DNA from 3 places in the Xanthobacter sediminis genome. Region 1 is predicted to be linked to each of the others. Evidence: riboswitches for the same ligand, from Rfam matches in the RefSeq annotation. Region 1 holds a riboswitch; each other region holds the start of a gene.
The links. Region 1 has a riboswitch for cobalamin ahead of V5F61_RS15335 (TonB-dependent receptor plug domain-containing protein). Riboswitches for the same ligand answer to the same signal wherever they lie in the genome.
Positions count from the first base shown of each region.

Region 1 (5,854 bases):
CCATCATGATGCTGCGCACCCTGCAGCGCACGGGGCACAACCCCATCGCCCTCATGGGCGGCGGCACCACCAAGATCGGCGACCCGTCCGGCAAGGACACCCAGCGCAAGATGCTCACCGACGAGCAGATTAACGCGAACATCGCGTCCATCCGCAAGGTGTTCGCCCGCTTCCTCGATTTCGAGGCGGGCGCCGTGATGGCCAACAACGCGGACTGGCTGGACGAGCTGAAGTACATTCCCCTGCTGCGGGAGGTGGGGCCGCACTTCACCATCAACCGCATGCTCACGTTCGATTCGGTGAAGCTGCGCCTGGACCGCGAGCAGCCGCTCACTTTCCTCGAATTCAACTACATGATCCTGCAGGCCTATGACTTCGTGGAGCTTTCCAAGCGCCACGGCTGCATCCTGCAGATGGGCGGCTCCGACCAGTGGGGCAACATCGTCAACGGCATGGAGCTGGGCCGGCGCATGCATGGGGCCGACCTTTTCGCCCTCACCACGCCGCTGCTCACCACCTCTTCCGGCGCCAAGATGGGCAAGACCGCCGGCGGCGCGGTGTGGCTCGATGCCGAGCTGCTCGCGCCTTACGAATACTGGCAGTACTGGCGCAATGCCGGCGACGCCGACGTGGAGCGCTTCCTGAAGCTGTTCACCGAGCTGCCGCTGGACGAGATCGCCCGCCTCGCCGCCCTGAAGGACCAGGAAATCAACATCGCCAAGGAGGTGCTCGCCACCGAGGCGACCACCCTGCTGCATGGCCGCGCCGCCGCCGAGCAGGCGCGGGAGACCGCGCGCGCCACCTTCGAGGAGGGTGCGCTGGCGGTGAACCTGCCCACGGTGGACGTGCCCGCCGCGCAGCTCGAGGCCGGCCTGGGGGTCGCCAACGCCTTCGTGCTGGCGGGGCTCGTCGCCTCCACCAGCGAGGCGCGCCGCCAGATCAAGGGCGGTGGGCTGAAGGTGAACGACGCCGCCGTGACCGACGAAAAGGCCGCGCTTACCCCCGCCGCGCTCACCGCCGAGGGCGTCATCAAGCTCTCCCTCGGCAAGAAGAAGCACGTGCTGCTGAAGCCGGTGTGAACGCGCCTGCCGCCGGCCCCGGCCGGGGCCGGCGGTGATGCCGCGGCGCAACAGTCGCCACGTATAAGGAATTGTGGCGGAAGGGGCGCGGAAGCGGGGCATTGACGTGCCGACAACCCCTCGCCTAGGTTGCGGCTTGACGGTATTCCTCCCAGAGGAATCAAAAGGGAATGCGGTGCGGGCGCGAAGCGCCCCATTCCGCAGCTGCCCCCGCAACTGTAAGCGGCGAGCCCTTCGCCGAAACGCCACTGGGCACTCGGGGCCTGGGAAGGCGGCGAAGGGCGATGACCCGCGAGCCAGGAGACCTGCCGTCGATCCGTGGTCACACGCGGGCTCATCGGGCGGGGTGTTCCGGTGGCGGGCTGGTTCGCGGCGCGCGGCCTTTAGGGCGGCGCGGTGCTCGGGCCCTCGTTCGCGGTGACGTGCCACTGGCGTCCCGCCCGAGGTCCGCATGTCCGCCGTCCCGCCTTCAGCCATCGCCTTTTCCGGCCACCTGCGCCGTATCGCCCCGCTCTCCTTCTCCGCGAGCCTCGTCGCCCTCCTGGCGGCGACTCCGGCGCTCGCCCAATCGGCGGGCGGCGCCCAGGCCGACGGCAGCCAGATCGAGCTTCCAGACGTGGTGGTGAGCGCCACCACCATTCCCACGCCCGCGAACGAGGTGGCGAGCTCCGTCACCGTCATCACCCGCCAGGAGCTGGACGAGACCCAGCGCCGCGACGTGCCGGACGCGCTGCAGTCGGTGCCCGGCCTCAATGTGGTGCAGACGGGCGGGCCCGGCGGCTCCACCTCCGTCTTCATGCGCGGCACCAATTCCAACCAGACCAAGATCCTGCTCGACGGCATCGACCTCGGCGACCCCTCCAGCGCCAACGGGGCCTTCGACCTCAGCACCCTCTACACCAACGATTTCGCCCGCATGGAGGTGCTGCGCGGCCCGCAGAGCGGCCTCTACGGCTCGGATGCCATCGGCGGCGTCATCTCCATGACCACCGAGCGCGGCTCGGGCCCGGCCAAGGCCGCCGGATACCTGGAGGCGGGCGCGCTCGGCACCTTCAACCAGGTCGGAAGCCTCACCGGCGGCTACAACGACAATATCGGCTATGCCTTCAATGTCGGCCACTTCGCCTCCACCGCGATCCCGGTGACGCCGCAGAACATCCTGCTTCCCGGCGAGGTGGCGAACAACAACAACTCCGACAACTGGACCTATTCCGGCCGCCTCGACGCCGACATCAACGACGCCTTCTCGGTGAACCTCGTCGCCCGCTACATCCAGACCCAGCTCGCCTACACCTCCGACCTCTACAATTACGCGACCTATACCGGCTATCCCGCGCCCATGCAGGACACCGGCTACGGCAAGTATTTCATCGGCAAGGCGGAAGGGCTGTGGAAGGCGCTCGACGACAAGCTGGTGAGCACTTTTGGCGTCTCCGCCACCGACTACCAGCGCGACAATGCCAGCCCCTATCCGGACAATGTGAGCGCCTATGACGGCGACCGGCAGACCTATTACTGGCGCTCCAACTACACCTTCATGCCCGGCCAGAGCATCCTCCTGGGCGTGGAGCGCTACAACGAGAGCATGACCAGCGAGAGCGCGTGGTCGAGCATGGACGCCAGCACCGGCGACACCGCCGGCTATGCCCAGCTCCAGTCCACCTTGTTCGAGCGCCTCTTCCTCGCCGCCAACGTGCGCTACGACAGCAATGACGACTTCGGCGACCACACCACCTGGCGCCTCGCCCCGGCGCTCCTGTTCCCGGAGACCGGCACCAAGCTGAAGGTCACCTATGGCACCGGCTTCAAGGCGCCCACCCTCTACCAGCTCTATGCCCCCTCGGGCGGCAACCCCGACCTTCAGCCGGAGGAAAGCACCGGCTGGGACGCCGGCTTCGAGCAGGCCCTGTGGCAGGACCGCGTGAGCTTCGGCGCCACCTATTTCAGCAACGACATCACGAACCTGATCAATTCGGTCCAGGTTTCCACCTATGTCTGGAGCAACTCCAACATCGCCAGCGTCACCACGGACGGCTGGGAAGCCTTCGTGGCCGTGAAGGTCACCGACAATCTCTCCGTGCGCGCGGACTACACCTATACCGACACCGTCGGCCACCCCGAGGACGGGGTTTCGCCCGGCTCCTGCGCGCCCACGGGCATCGACACCTGCACGCCCCTGCGCCGCCCGAAGAACAAGGTGTCGCTGGCGGTCAACTGGCAGCCGGTGGAGCCGCTCACCCTCACCGCCACCCTGGTGTATCTCTCCGACTGGTGGGACATCGACCGCACCACCTATGCCTTCGTGGAGCAGCCCGGCTACACCATCTTCAACGTGGCGGCGAACTACACCGTCAACCAGAACGTCAAGATCTTCGGGCGCATCGACAATCTGTTCGATGAAACCTACGAGAACCCCAACGGCTATCTGGCCCCCGGCATGTCCGCCTACGCCGGCCTGAAGCTCACCTACTGAGGACCGACGACCCGTGAAGCGCGCCTCCCCCCCTCCCCTTTCCGCCGCCGGCTTGGCCGGCCGGGGGGGAGCGCGCCGCATCCTGGCGGCGGCGGTGATCGCTGCCGCTGCGCTCGCCCCGGCGCTTTGCGCGCCGGCGCGGGCGGCCGGGCCGGAAGCCGCAGCCCCGCCCCGCCGCATCGTCTCGCTGAACCTCTGCGCCGACGAGCTGGCGCTGCGCCTCGCGCCCAAAGGCAGCGTCATTTCCGTCACCAGCCTCGCGGCCGATCCGGTGAGTTCCACGGTGACGGACCTCGCCGCCGGCATCCCGGTCAACCGGGGCCTCGCGGAAGAAGTGGTGCCGCTGGCGCCCGACCTCGTGCTCGCCGGCGCCTTCACCACACGCAGCACGGTGGCGCTGCTGCAGCGCTTCGGCATTCCGGTGATGGAGCTCACCATTCCCGCGAACCTGGAGGAGGGCTATGCGCAGATCCGCGCCGTGGCGGCCCGCCTCGGCGTGCCCGAGAAGGGCGAGGAGATGGTGCGGGAGATCCAGGACACCCTCGCCGCCGCCCCGCCGCCGCCCCACCCGGCCCCGCGCACTGTGGTGCTGCGCCCCAACGGCTTCACGGTCGGCCGCGACAGCCTGCCCGATGACCTCATGCGCCGGGCGGGGCTCGACAACGTGGCCGCCCGCCTCTCCCCCGACAAGCTCGGCCAGCTCTCCCTGGAGGAGATCCTTGCTGCCCGGCCAGACGTGCTGGTGGTGGATGACGAGCCCGGCGCGCCGCCCTCCCTCGCGCGGGAGATGATGCGCCACCCCGCCATCACCGAGGCGCTGGCGCACTGGCGCATCGCGCCCATGCCGCTGCGGCTGTGGGCCTGCGTGGGGCCGCAGCTCGGCGAAGCCTTCACGCGCCTGTCGAAGGCGGCCCATGCCGCGGCGCCGTCCGGCATCGCCGCCATGCCCGCCCCCACGCGGACACCCTGATGGACGACACCTTCGCGGAACCCGCTGCTTTGCCCCAGCCGCTGCTGCTGGCGCTGCTCTCGGTGCTGGCGCTGGCGCTGTTCGCGGTCTCGCTCGCCATCGGCTATGCCCCCATCGACTGGGGCGCCGCGGTTTCCGACATTCTCGCCGGCCGCCACGGGCTCGATGCCCTTGTGCTGGTGCAGCTGCGCCTGCCGCGGGCGCTGCTCGGCCTGCTGGTGGGCTTCAGCCTGGGCCTCACGGGGGCGGCGCTGCAGGGGCTGATGCGCAACCCGCTGGCCGATCCGGGAGTGGTCGGCGTCTCCGGCGCGGCGGCGCTGGGGGCGGTAACGGCCTTCTATTTCGGCGCGGCGGCCCTGTTTTCGCTGGCGCTGCCGCTCGGCGGCCTCGCCGGGGCGGCGCTCGCCACCGCCGTGCTGCTCGCCCTCGCCCGGCGCGGGGCCTCCACCACCGCGCTCATCCTGGCCGGCGTCGCGCTCAACAGCCTCGCGGGCGCCCTCACCACCCTCGCGCTCAATCTCTCTCCCAGCCCCTATGCGACCCTGGAGATCGTGTTCTGGCTGATGGGCTCGCTAGCGGACCGCAGCCTGCAGCACGTGCTGCTCGCCTTGCCTTTCATCCTGGTGGGGGCGGCGCTGGTGCTCTCCACCGCCCGCGGGCTCGATGCCCTCACCCTGGGCGAGGAGACCGCCGAGAGCCTCGGCTTCTCCCTGCCCCGCCTGCGCCTGCTCGCCATCGCGGGAACGGCTGGCATGGTGGGCGCCTCGGTGGCGGTTTCCGGCGCCATCGGCTTCGTGGGACTGGTGGTGCCGCACCTGCTGCGGCCGCTAGTGGGCCATCGCCCCGGCCGCCTGCTGCTGGCGAGCGCCCTCGCCGGCGCCGCCCTCACCCTGGGCGCCGACATCCTGGTGCGGCTCATCCCCACCCGGCCGGAGCTGAAGCTGGGGGTGGTGACGGCGCTCATCGGCGCGCCCTTCTTCCTGCTGCTGCTGCGCCGGCTCGGCACGGAAACGGAATGAGGCGGCCATGCTGATCTCCGCCAGCGGCATCGTGGTTCGGCGCGGCGCGCGCACCGTGCTCGAAGGGGTGGATCTTTCCGCCCGGCCCGGCGAGCTGCTGGGCCTGCTCGGCCCCAACGGCGCCGGCAAGACCACTCTGCTGCGCGTGCTCGCCCACCTCCAGGAAACGGCGGCCGGCACGGTGCTCTACGACGGCGCCGATGCGGCGGCCACGGGGCGGCGGACGCTAGGCCGCAGCCTCGCCTACCTCGCCCAGGGCGGGCGCATCCATTGGCCCATGCGGGTCGAGCACGTGGTGGCCCTCGGCCGCCTG
Region 1 is NZ_JBAFWH010000011.1:86,871-92,724, reverse strand. Features, by position in the region: gene tyrS (tyrosine--tRNA ligase) at 1-1,079, shown strand, start outside; cobalamin riboswitch at 1,203-1,406, shown strand; gene V5F61_RS15335 (TonB-dependent receptor plug domain-containing protein) at 1,531-3,552, shown strand; gene V5F61_RS15330 (ABC transporter substrate-binding protein) at 3,566-4,522, shown strand; gene V5F61_RS15325 (FecCD family ABC transporter permease) at 4,522-5,541, shown strand; gene V5F61_RS15320 (ABC transporter ATP-binding protein) at 5,549-5,854, shown strand, end outside.

Region 2 (5,854 bases), on a different contig from region 1:
CATCGTCTCGCCGCAACCGGGCGTTGCGGGGTTGCAGGACAGCCAGGGCCAGCCGGCGGCCGCTGCCGAGACGGCGGCGCCCGCTGCCGATGCCGACTTGATCGTCCTGCTGGAGGCCGACATCCGCCGCGCGGAGTCCCGGCTGGCGAGCGCGGGTGGCGCCATGCGGGCCAGCGCCGCCGCGGGCGTGCGCGACATGGAGCGTATCCGCGGTGATGCCGAGGAGATGACGGCCGAGACCGCCTCCGCCAAGGAGAATGCCGCCGGGCTCGCCCGCGCCATCGGCGCCTTTGCGGAGACGACCCTGGAAATCGGCCGTCAGGCCCAGGTTTCCGGGCGCCTCGCGGGGGAGGCCGAGGCCGCGAGCCGCGACGTGATCGCCGCGACCCAGGAACTGCACGGCGCCATCACGCAGATCCAGGCCATCGTCGCGCTGATCGCCGACATCGCGCGCCAGACCAATCTTCTGGCCCTGAACGCCTCCATCGAGGCCGCGCGGGCGGGATCGGCGGGGGCGGGCTTCGCGGTGGTGGCGAACGAGGTGAAGTCGCTGGCCGGCCAGACCCAGAAGGCGACGCAGGACATCTCCCAGAAGATCGAGCGCCTCGCCCTCGCGGCGAAGGCCAGCGATCAGGCCATCGGCCGGATCGGCACCACCATCGCCGAGATCAGCCCGGTGGCGGCCCGCGTGGCCGATGCCGTCGCCGGGCAGGCGGACACCATGGACGACATCCACCGCAGCGCCGAGGGGGTGGAGCGCTTTGCCGAGACGGTGGCGTCGCGTGCCCTTTCCATCAGCGCTGCCACCGGCGCCGCCGCAGAAACCGGCGCCGAGATCGAGCGCAGCACCGCGCAGGTGGCCGACGGCGTGCGGGAGATGGCCCGCCATCTCCTCAGCGTGCTGCGGCAGACCGCCATGGGCGATCGCCGCCGGTTCGAGCGCTGGCCGGTGGAGATCCACGGCCGCGCCAGCTTCGCCGGCTCCAGCCAGAGCGTGAAGACGCTGGACCTGTCGCAGGGCGGGGTGCTGCTCGCCGCGCTCTCTCCGGCGCCGGTGGTGGGCGCGCCGGTGCGGCTGGAACTGGGCGGCATGGGGCTTCTCGCCGGCCGGGTGGTGGGCATCAGCGCGCTCGGCTGCCATGTGGCCTTCGATGATTGCGAGAACGAGGCCGTCAAGGCGCGCCTCGCTGCTCTCGCCAGGGAGGCGGCGCCCGCCATTGCCCGCGCCAGCGCGGGAGCCGAAAAGGTGCGCCTCGTCCTTGAGGAGGCCTTGCGGAACAGGCTGATCTCGCAGCCGGAGCTGTTCGACACCCAATACCGGCCGGTACCGGGCTCCGACCCCCAGCAGGTGGAGACCGCCTCCCTCCCGCTGCTCGAACGACTGCTGCCCACGCTGATCGAGGCGATGGTGGAAGAGGACCGCAGCTTGGCCTTCTGCGTGGCGGTGGACATCAACGGCTATCTGCCGGTGCACAATGCCCGCTATTCCAAGCCGCAGCGGCCGGGCGACCCTGTGTGGAACAATGCCAACAGCCGCAACCGCCGCATCTTCGATGATCGCGCCGGCCTCCTGGCCGCGCGCAACACCAAGCCCTATCTGGTGCAGGTCTATGCCCGGCAGATGGGCGGCGAGGTGGTGATGATGCGCGAGGTGGATGCGCCCATCTTCGTCGCCGGTCGCCACTGGGGGGCGTTCCGCACCTCCTACAAGCTCTGACCGCAGAAGGGGGCCTCGCGCGCGTATCCTGCCGCGCTCAGGCGTGCGTCGGCGCCCGGCGGGGCGGGTCCGCTCCGGCAATAGGGTGCGTCGTGTCGTCGGACTGCGCCGCTACGCCTCCCGCGTGAGGTTCCGGTTGAGCGATCGCAAGGCCCAGCGCCGCCCGTCGAAGCGCAGGTCGGTCAGGCTCAGCGGCTCCACGTCGATCCGCCAGAAGGCGGCGGCAGGCGCTTCCAGGGCGAGGAGGACGGCGCACCGGATCACGGCCGCGTGGGTCACCGCCACCGTGTGCCCGCGCCCGCCGCTCTGGCGCTCCATCCATGCGGCGAGGCGCGCCTTGAGGGCCGCCACGGTCTCGCCGCCTTGGGGCGGGCGGATGTCGTCCCGCATGAACGCTTCAAAGGCCTTAGGCTCGGATGCCGCGATGTCGGCGATGCCGTGCCCCGCCCACGGGCCGTGATCGAGATCCGCGAGGGCGGGCTCCGCCCCGGCCTCGATCCCAAGGGCCTCCGTGGTCTGCCGGGCGCGCAGGGCCGGGCTCGTAAACGCGCGGTCGTGGCGGGGCAGGCACGCCGCCAGCCCCGCGAGGCCGGCCAGGGTCTGTGATTCTGCCGGCTCGTCCGCCGGAAAGACGGCCCGGCGCATGGCCGCGGTGGGGGCGTGGCTGAGGAGCGTGAGGCGTAGCATGCCATGCAAAATGCCACGGCGTGGCATCGCGATGCCACATTCCGTTGACACGCGGGTGTGCCGGCGCCTAGCTTGGGCCGTCGAATGCCGATTGGAAGCCGGTGAAATTCCGGCACGGTCGCGCCACTGTAGATCGGGGCCTTCATTGTCGTCCCGAAAGTCAGATCTGATCCGCACTCGACCATATTCACCCAGCGGGACGCGTCATCCCCGGAGTGCGCCATGTCTGATCTTGTCCTGAAGCCTGCCGTCCACCCCGCTCCCATCCCGGTGAGCGAGATCCTGCCGTGGGCGGTGTTCGCTGGTCTCATCCTCCTGCTCGCCATCTATTTCGTCGGCGCGGAGGAGGGAGCCACATCCCTCATTTCCGGGTCCTACGTGCACGAATTCGTGCACGACGGGCGCCATCTCCTCGGCTTTCCCTGCCACTGAGGAGCGCGTCATGGTCGGAAATCTCCTGCTGCGCGGCATGCTTGTCGGCGTGGTCGCGGGACTTCTCGCGTTCGGGTTCGCGCGGGTGTTCGGGGAACCCCCGGTGGCGCACGCCATCGCACTGGAGGAAGCCGCGGGCCAGGCGAAGGGCGAAGCGCCCGAGCCGGAGCTCGTGAGCCGCGAAGTGCAGGCCGGCGTCGGCCTGTTCACGGGCGTCGTCACCTTCTCCGCCGCCCTGGGCGGCCTGTTCGCGCTGGTCTTCGCCTTTTCCCAGGGCCGGCTGACGACCCTGTCGCCGCGGGCGACCGCGGGCCTTCTGGCGCTGGGCGGCTTCGTCGTGCTGGTGTTGGTGCCGGGGCTGAAATATCCGCCCAATCCGCCGGCGGTGGGCGACCCGGAAACCATCGGCCTCAGGACCCAGCTCTACTTCGCCATGCTGGTGGCTTCGCTGGTCGCCGCTTCCGCCTCGGTGGCGCTCGTCCGCCGGCTGCGCGCCGGGCTCGGCGCCTGGAACGCCGTGCTCGCCGGGGTCGCCGCCTATGCGCTGCTCGTGGTGCTCCTCCAGGCCGCGCTGCCGTCGGTCAACGAGGTGCCCGAGCAGTTCCCCGCCACGCTGCTGTGGCAGTTCCGCCTCGCCTCCCTGGGCCTCCAGGCGATCATATGGACGACGCTGGGCCTGCTGTTCGGGTACGTGGCGGAACGCACCCTCGCTCATGCCGGCTCGGGCTCCGCGCGGCTCACCCCCGTGGCGGGCGCGCGATAGCGTGTTCCTGGTTGGGGGAGGTTGAGGCTCCGCCCGCGGACTATCGGCTCACGGCCTGCGCGATCGCCGTGAGCTGGTGCCCGCTTCTGGTGCAAACCCGGCAAGCCGCGCCCCATCCACGCAGCGCACGTGCGGGCCTTCACACGGGTGGAAATGATTCATCCCCCGGGGTCCTGGCCGTGGCCCGCATGGGCTCCCTCGCGTTCTCGATCCCTTCAAGCGAGATTGGACGTCTCCCGGCATGAAGAAGAGTGAAGCCGATGCGGGCGGAAGGCGTTCCGGCGCGTGCGTCTGGCGGCTGGCGTTGCTCGTGCCGGCATGGCTGGCGCTGCTGGCGCCGCTTCCGGCCAACGCCCACCGGCAGACGGTGCAGGGCGAGCGGAGCGGGCTCGAGATCGCCGGCCTCACCCATGGCGAGATGGCTGTGATCGCGGGCTATGCGCCGGCCATCCGCGCCGCGGCGCAGAGCCAGATGCGGACCGATCCCACCTTCCGGCGGCTCGCGAACTTCGCCGCGCTCCAGCGCACCTATTGCCTGTGGGGCCTGATGCCCGGCAGCGTGGCCGACGAGGACAGCCCCTTCAACGCCTGCATGCACGCCTATCTTTCGGCGCTGCGCGCGTTGCTCGTGCACATGCGGGACATGCCGGGCCGGCAGGATGCGGCCCTGAAGCTCGACCAGGAGATGACGCGGGAGCTGGAGCGTAACGCCGCCTTCAACGTCATCTGTCAGTTCAGCAGCGAGAGCTTCAACACGGCCGAGGTCATCATGCCGGAATGGCGGGACATCGCCCGCCATCCGCCGAGCCTGCTTGCGGCCGGCGGGGTGGTGGTGGCGCTGGGCGCTGCCGGGGCGGCGCTGTTCCGCCGGCCGGGCGCTCACCCGCGCCGCAGCAGATAGGTATCCATGATCCAGCCGTGCCGCGCGCGGGCAGCGGCGCGGGCGGCGAGGATGCGGGGGCCCGCCTGCGCCAGCGGGCCCGCCTCCAAAACCTGCTCGGGCATGCCGAGGAAGGCGCCCCACCAGACGTGGAGGCCCTCCGGCTCAAGCCCCTGGAAGCTGCATTCGCCGTCCAGCATCACCACGATGGTGTCCGCGCCCTGCGGCCAGCCGAAATCGCGCAGGCGGCGGCCGGTGGTCACGGTGACCGGGCCGTTGACGGTGTTGAAGGGGATGGCGTGTGCGGCCGTGAGGGCCTGCAATGCCGAGATGCCCGGCACCACCTTGATGCGGGGGCGCGGATCGAGCCGCGATGCGATGCGCAACGTGCTGTCGTAGAGCCCCGGATCGCCCCACACCATCAGCGCCACGGGGCCCTCGGGCCGCGCCTGGGCGATGGCACGCGCCCATATGGCGGCGATCTCGTCATGCCAGCGCCGGACGCGCTCCAGATAGGGCAGGCTCTCGTCGCGGACGGGCATGTCGAACTCCGCCACCGGCGCCGTGCTGCCGCAATCCTTGAGGATGGCGCGGCGCAGGTCCGCGAGGTCGGCCTTGTCCGGCCCCTTGCGGGGCACGAGGATCAGAGCCGCGTCGCGTAGGGCCCTTTGGGCCTCGCGCGTGACGTGGTCCGGGTTGCCGGTGCCGATGCCGACCAGCCAAAGCTCAGTCAAAGCCCACCCCCAGTTCCGCGAGCGGGCCGTAGACGATGAGCGCCGGCCGGGGGCTCACCGCGCCGGCAAGGCGCTCCGCCAGGGTGGCGACGGTGAGGCGCTGGAGCGCCTGCTCCGGCGTGCCCACCGCTTCCGCCAGCAAAGCGGGGGTGTCGGCCGGCAGGCCGCGCGCCAGGAGCGCGGCGGCGAGGGCCGGGAAGGTGCGCTGGCCCATGAACACCACCGTGCAGGCTCGGGGGTCGGCCAGCGCGGCGAGATCGATATCTTCAGGCAGCCCGCCGTCCGCGTCGTGCCCGGTCACGAACTGCACGCGCCGCGCGGTGAGGCGTCGCGTCAGCGGAATGCCGCAGGCGGCGGCCGCCGCGCAGGGCGAGGGCACGCCGGGCACGATCTCGTGGGCGATCCCGGCCGCCCGCACCGCCAGCAGCTCCTCCTCCAGGCGGCCGAACAGCCCCCCGTCGCCGGATTTCAGCCGCACCACCCGTCCGCCGGCCCGCGCATAATCCACCAGAAGCCGGCTCACGTGGTCCTGGCGGGGGGAGGGGCGCCCGGCGCGCTTGCCCACCCCCACCAGATCGGCGCCGGGTCGTGCGAAGGCGAGGATGGGCCCGGCCGAAAGGTCGTCGAACAGCACCGCGTCC
Region 2 is NZ_JBAFWH010000015.1:43,073-48,926, reverse strand. Features, by position in the region: gene V5F61_RS17370 (methyl-accepting chemotaxis protein) at 1-1,717, shown strand, start outside; gene V5F61_RS17365 (histidine phosphatase family protein) at 1,829-2,404, opposite strand; adenosylcobalamin (AdoCbl) riboswitch at 2,471-2,625, shown strand; gene V5F61_RS17360 (CbtB domain-containing protein) at 2,627-2,836, shown strand; gene V5F61_RS17355 (CbtA family protein) at 2,847-3,599, shown strand; gene V5F61_RS17350 (hypothetical protein) at 3,841-4,500, shown strand; gene cobF (precorrin-6A synthase (deacetylating)) at 4,479-5,213, opposite strand; gene cobA (uroporphyrinogen-III C-methyltransferase) at 5,206-5,854, opposite strand, start outside.
Region 2: it holds a riboswitch for cobalamin, as region 1 does, so the genes downstream of both, V5F61_RS17360 (CbtB domain-containing protein) here and V5F61_RS15335 (TonB-dependent receptor plug domain-containing protein) in region 1, are expected to answer to the same signal.

Region 3 (5,854 bases), on a different contig from region 1:
CACAATGCCGCCGTCGCCTCCCGCATCGCCATGGTCACGGACGAAATGGCGCGCCGGAAGAATTCCTTCGCCGCGCGCGCCGAGCTGCAGCGGCGGCGCTTCGGCCTGCCGGCTTTTCCCACCACCACCATCGGCTCCTTCCCGCAGACGGAGGAGGTGCGCAAGGCCCGCGCCGCCCATGCCAAGGGCGCGCTCGACGACGGCGCCTACGCCGCCTTCCTGCGCGAGGAGACGGCGCGGGCGGTGCGCTGGCAGGAGGAGATCGGCCTCGACGTGCTGGTCCATGGCGAGTTCGAGCGCAACGACATGGTGCAGTATTTCGGCGAGCAGCTTTCCGGCTTCGCCTTCACCAGGCACGGCTGGGTGCAGAGCTACGGCTCGCGCTATGTGCGCCCGCCGATCCTGTTCGGCGATGTCTCCCGCCCCGCGCCCATGACGGTGGCGTGGTGGCGCTACGCCCAGTCGCTCACGCGGAGGCCCCTCAAGGGCATGCTCACCGGCCCGGTGACCATCCTCAACTGGTCGTTCGTGCGTGACGACATCCCCCGTGCCGCCGCCTGCCGGCAGATCGCCCTCGCCATCCGCGACGAGGTCGAGGACCTGGAGCGGGCGGGCGCTGCCATGATCCAGATCGACGAGGCCGCCCTGCGCGAGGGGCTGCCGCTGCGCCGCGGGCAGTGGGGCGCGTATCTCGCCTGGGCGGTGGAGTGCTTCCGCCTGTGCGCCTCGGGCGTCGCCGACGAGACGCAGATCCACACCCACATGTGCTACTCGGAGTTCAACGACATCATCGACGCCATCGCCGCCATGGACGCGGACGTCATCTCCATCGAGACCTCGCGCTCGAAGATGGAGCTGCTCGATGCCTTCAAGACCTACAAGTATCCCAACGAGATCGGCCCCGGCGTCTATGACATCCACTCCCCGCGCGTGCCCTCGGTGGCGGAGATGACGGAGCTGCTCGCCCTCGCCCGCCGCCGGCTCGACGACACGCAGATCTGGATCAACCCGGACTGCGGCCTGAAGACCCGCAGGTGGGAGGAGGTGCGCCCTGCCCTCGCCAACATGGTGGCCGCAGCCCAGGCCCTGCGCGCCGCGGGCTGACCCTCCGCTCCAGCCCGAAGCCACCGCCAGCAAGCCCTGCCGGCGGTGGCGCCTTTTCCACAAGACGTGGCGAGCAGGGGATAGCCCCCGCCAAATATTGACAGCAGTCGACTAAGTGGCGCTACATGTTGTGGTCACGGTCTCTCGACTCGAAAGAGCGAGAGCCAAGAGGGAAACCGGTGCGATGCCGGTGCTGCCCCCGCAACTGTAAGCGGCGAGCCGAGGTCCACGCATGTCACTGGGCGCAAGCCCGGGAAGGCGGACCGCTGGCGACGACCCGCGAGCCAGGAGACCTGCCGTGACACCGCTATCGTCCTCGGGCGGGGTGTCCCGGTGGATCGCATCTTCGGCGCGGCGGCATCGCGCGCGCCCGTTTGCGACCGCTTGGCCTTTGCTTCCAACGCATTGGGGTTCAAGGCGCATGTCCCTTTCCATCCAGACCGGCCAGCCCGTCGCCGCGGCCCTGCCGGCGAGCCTTCCCCCGGCCCCGCGCGCGGCCGAGCCGGGCTACCAGGTGATCCGCCGCAACGGCGCGGTGACACCGTTCGACGCCGCCAAGATAGCGGTGGCGCTCACCAAGGCGTTCCTGGCGGTGGAAGGCGGGCGGGCCGCCGCCTCCCGCCGGGTGCACGAGATCGTCTCCGCCCTGACCGAGCAGGTGATGGCAGGCCTCACCCGCCGGGCCGATGCCGGCCGCACCTTCCATATCGAGGACGTCCAGGACCAGGTGGAGCTGGCCCTGATGCGCGGCGAGCACCACAAGGTGGCCCGCGCCTATGTGCTCTATCGCGAGGAGCGGGCGAAGGAGCGCGCCGCCGCGCAGGTCGCGAAGGCGCAGGCGGGAACCGCACCCGCGCTGCGGATGCGGGCCGCCGACGGCACGCTCGCGCCGCTCGACGCGGCCCGGCTCGAAGCCCTGATCCGCGAGGCCTGCGCCGGGCTCGAAGGGGTGGCGGCAGAGCCGATCCTCGCGGAAACGCAGCGCAATCTCTATGACGGCATCTCACGGGAAGAGCTGGCCCAGGCGCCCATCCTCGCCGCCCGCACGCTGATCGAGACCGAGCCCGGCTATGCCAAGGTCTCGGCCCGCCTGCTCACCGACAGCCTGCGGCGCGAGGCGCTCTCCTTCGTGCATGGCCGGCCCGACGAGGCGACCCAGGCGGAGATGGCGGAGCGCTACGCCGAATACTTTTCCGCCTATGTGGAAGCCGGCATCTCCGCCGATCTGCTCGACCCGGAGCTCGGCCGCTTCGACCTCGCGCGCCTTGCCGCCGCGCTCAAGCCGGAGCGAGACCTTCAGTTCGACTACCTCGGCCTCCAGACTCTCTACGACCGTTACTTCCTGCATGCGGGCGGAAAGCGGTTCGAGCTGCCGCAGGCCTTCTTCATGCGGGTGGCCATGGGCCTTGCCCTGCGCGAGATCGACCGGGAGGGGCGGGCGATCGAATTCTACGATCTCCTGTCCTCCTTCGATTTCATGGCCTCGACGCCCACCCTGTTCAACGCCGGCACCCTGCGCCCGCAGCTTTCCTCCTGCTTCCTCACCACCGTTGCCGACGATCTCGAAGGCATCTTCAAAGCCATCAAGGACAATGCCCTTCTCGCCAAGTATTCCGGCGGACTTGGCAATGACTGGACACAGGTGCGCGGTCTCGGCGCGCACATCAAGGGCACGAATGGCGAGAGCCAGGGTGTCGTTCCCTTCCTGAAGGTGGCGAACGACACCGCCATTGCCGTCAACCAGGGCGGAAAGCGCAAGGGCGCGGTGTGCGCTTACCTGGAGACATGGCATATCGACATCGAGGAATTCCTCGATCTTCGCAAGAACACAGGCGACGACCGCCGCCGCACCCACGACATGAACACCGCCAACTGGGTGCCGGACCTCTTCATGGAGCGGGTCGAGGCGGGCGCCGAATGGACCCTCTTCTCGCCCGACGAGGTGCCCGAGCTGCACGACCTCTACGGAAGGCCCTTCAAGGCCGCCTACGAGGCCTGTGAGGCCAAGGCGGATCGGGGGGAGATGCGGGTGTGGCGCCGGGTGAAGGCGGTGGACCTGTGGCGGCGCATGCTGACCATGCTGTTCGAGACGGGGCACCCCTGGATCACCTTCAAGGACCCCTGCAACCTGCGCTCGCCCCAGCAGCACGCCGGGGTGGTGCACTCCTCGAACCTGTGCACCGAGATCACGCTGAACACCAGCGCCGACGAGGTGGCGGTGTGCAACCTCGGCTCGGTCAACCTCGCGGCCCATGTGAGCGCGGCGGGCCTCGACCTCGACCGTCTGCGGCGCACCGTCTCCACGGCCATGCGGATGCTGGACAATGTGGTGGACATCAACTTCTACACCGTCCCGGAAGCGCGCCGCTCCAACCTGCGGCACCGGCCGGTGGGCCTGGGGCTGATGGGCTTCCAGGACGCGCTGGAGGCGCTGAGCCTGCCCACCGCGTCGGAAGCGGCGGTGGCGTTCGCGGACACCTCCATGGAGGCGCTGAGCCATTTCGCCATTTCCGCCTCGGTGGACCTCGCCGCCGAGCGCGGGCGCTATGCCTCGTTCGAGGGCTCGCTGTGGTCGCGGGGCATCCTGCCCATCGACAGCCTCGGCCTGCTGGAGGACGCGCGGGAGGGGAACATCGTCCTCGACCGTTCCTCCACCCTCGACTGGGAGGCCCTGCGCGCCCGCGTGGTGACCACCGGCATGCGCAACTCCAATGTCATGGCCATCGCCCCCACCGCCACCATCTCCAATATCGTCGGCGTCTCCCAGTCCATCGAGCCGGCCTACAGCCAGCTTTATGTAAAGGCCAACATGTCCGGCGACTTCACGGTGGTGAACGCCAATCTCGTGCGGGACCTGAAGGCCCGCGGCCTGTGGGACGAGGTGATGATCTCCGATCTCAAGTATTACGACGGCATGGTGAGCGCCATCGACCGCGTGCCGGAAGACCTGAAGGCGCTCTACGCCACCGCGTTCGAGATCGCGCCGGAATGGCTCATCCGCGCCGCCGCGCGACGCCAGAAGTGGATCGATCAGGCCCAGTCGCTGAACCTCTACATGGCCGAGCCCTCGGGCCGGAAGCTGGACGAGGCCTATCGCCTCGCGTGGCGGCTGGGGCTGAAGACCACCTATTACCTGCGCGCCCGCTCGGCCACCCATGTGGAGAAATCCACGCTGCGCGGCACCGACGGCAAGCTCAACGCCGTCGCCCCCATCCTGGCGGAGGGGCCGAGCGCCTGCTCCATCGCAGATCCCACCTGCGAGGCCTGCCAGTGAACGCGGGAGAAGGCAGAACCATGCTCGACTGGTCCGAACCCGCCCCGGCACCACGCGCCGCGCCGCCCCTCCCCGCCATCGCCCGGTCGCCCATGGGCGGGGACGGCGCCGACACCACCGGCCTCGGCGCCATCGCGCGCGGTGCCGGCCGGGTGAGCGTGGACGAGAAGCGCATGCTCAACGCCCGCGCCGACGTGAACCAGATCCTGCCCATGAAATACGGCTGGGCCTGGGAGAAATACCTCGCCGCCTGCAACAACCACTGGATGCCGACTGAAGTGTCCATGCAGGCCGACATCGCCCTGTGGAAGTCGCGCGAGGGGCTCACAGAAGACGAGCGGCGCATGGTGAAGCGCAACCTCGGCTTCTTCGCCGCCTCGGAAAGCCTGGTGGCGAACAACATCGTGCTCGCCATCTACCGCCACCTCGCCAATCCCGAGTGCCGGCAATACCTGCTGCGGCAGGCATTCGAGGAGGCCGTGCACACCCACACCTTCCAGTACATCGTGGAGAGCCTCGGCCTCGACGAGGGCGAATTGTTCAACATGTACCGGGAGGTGCCCTCCATCACCGACAAGGCGGCCTGGGCGCTCGCCTACACGCAGAACCTCGCAGACCCCGCCTTCGCCACGGGCACGCCGGAGGCGGACCGTGCCTTCCTGCGGGATCTCGTGGCCTTCTACGTGGTGTTCGAGGGCATGTGGTTCTACACCGGCTTCGCGCAGATCCTCTCGCTGGGCCGGCGCAACAAGATGGTGGGCATCGCCGAGCAGTATCAATACATCCTGCGCGACGAGAGCATCCACCTCAACTTCGGCATCGACGTCATCAACCAGATCAAGGCAGAGAATCCGCATTTGTGGACGCCCGCCTTCCAGGAGGAGGTGCGCGCCATGCTGAAGGAGGCGGCGGAGCTGGAGGCGGCCTACGGGCGGGACACCATGCCCCACGGCCTCCTGGGGCTGAACGCGGCCTCCTGCGCGCAGTACATGCGCTTCATCGCCGACCGCCGCTGCGCCCAGCTCGGCCTCGCCCCGGTGTTCGGCGAGACGGAGAACCCCTTTCCCTGGATGAGCGAGGCCATGGACCTGAAGAAGGAGAAGAACTTCTTCGAGACCCGCGTCATCGAATACCAGAACGGCGGGGCGCTGGCCTGGGATTGAGCCAACGGCAGCCCGTGAGCTTGGCTCACGGGCTTCGATGCGGCCCCCGCGACGCCAGGGCGCCGGCGGATCAGGCCGGCGCCACCTCCCATACCGGGAACGGATCCGGCAGGTGCTTCAGCTTTTCCGGATCGAAGTGCTTGGGGTCGGCCGGCCCCACGAGGCAGGCATCGAGCGCCGCGCGCATGGCGCCCTCGTCCAGATTCATGCCGATGAAGACCAGTTCCTGCCGACGGTCGCCGTAGCCGGGCACCCAATGGGAGCGGAGCCAGGAGCGCCAGTCGGGCTGGGTCGGCCAATAGCCCTTCGGCAC
Region 3 is NZ_JBAFWH010000001.1:271,594-277,447, reverse strand. Features, by position in the region: gene metE (5-methyltetrahydropteroyltriglutamate--homocysteine S-methyltransferase) at 1-1,104, shown strand, start outside; cobalamin riboswitch at 1,225-1,419, shown strand; gene V5F61_RS01085 (ribonucleoside-diphosphate reductase subunit alpha) at 1,526-4,378, shown strand; gene V5F61_RS01080 (ribonucleotide-diphosphate reductase subunit beta) at 4,399-5,541, shown strand; gene zigA (zinc metallochaperone GTPase ZigA) at 5,612-5,854, opposite strand, start outside.
Region 3: it holds a riboswitch for cobalamin, as region 1 does, so the genes downstream of both, V5F61_RS01085 (ribonucleoside-diphosphate reductase subunit alpha) here and V5F61_RS15335 (TonB-dependent receptor plug domain-containing protein) in region 1, are expected to answer to the same signal.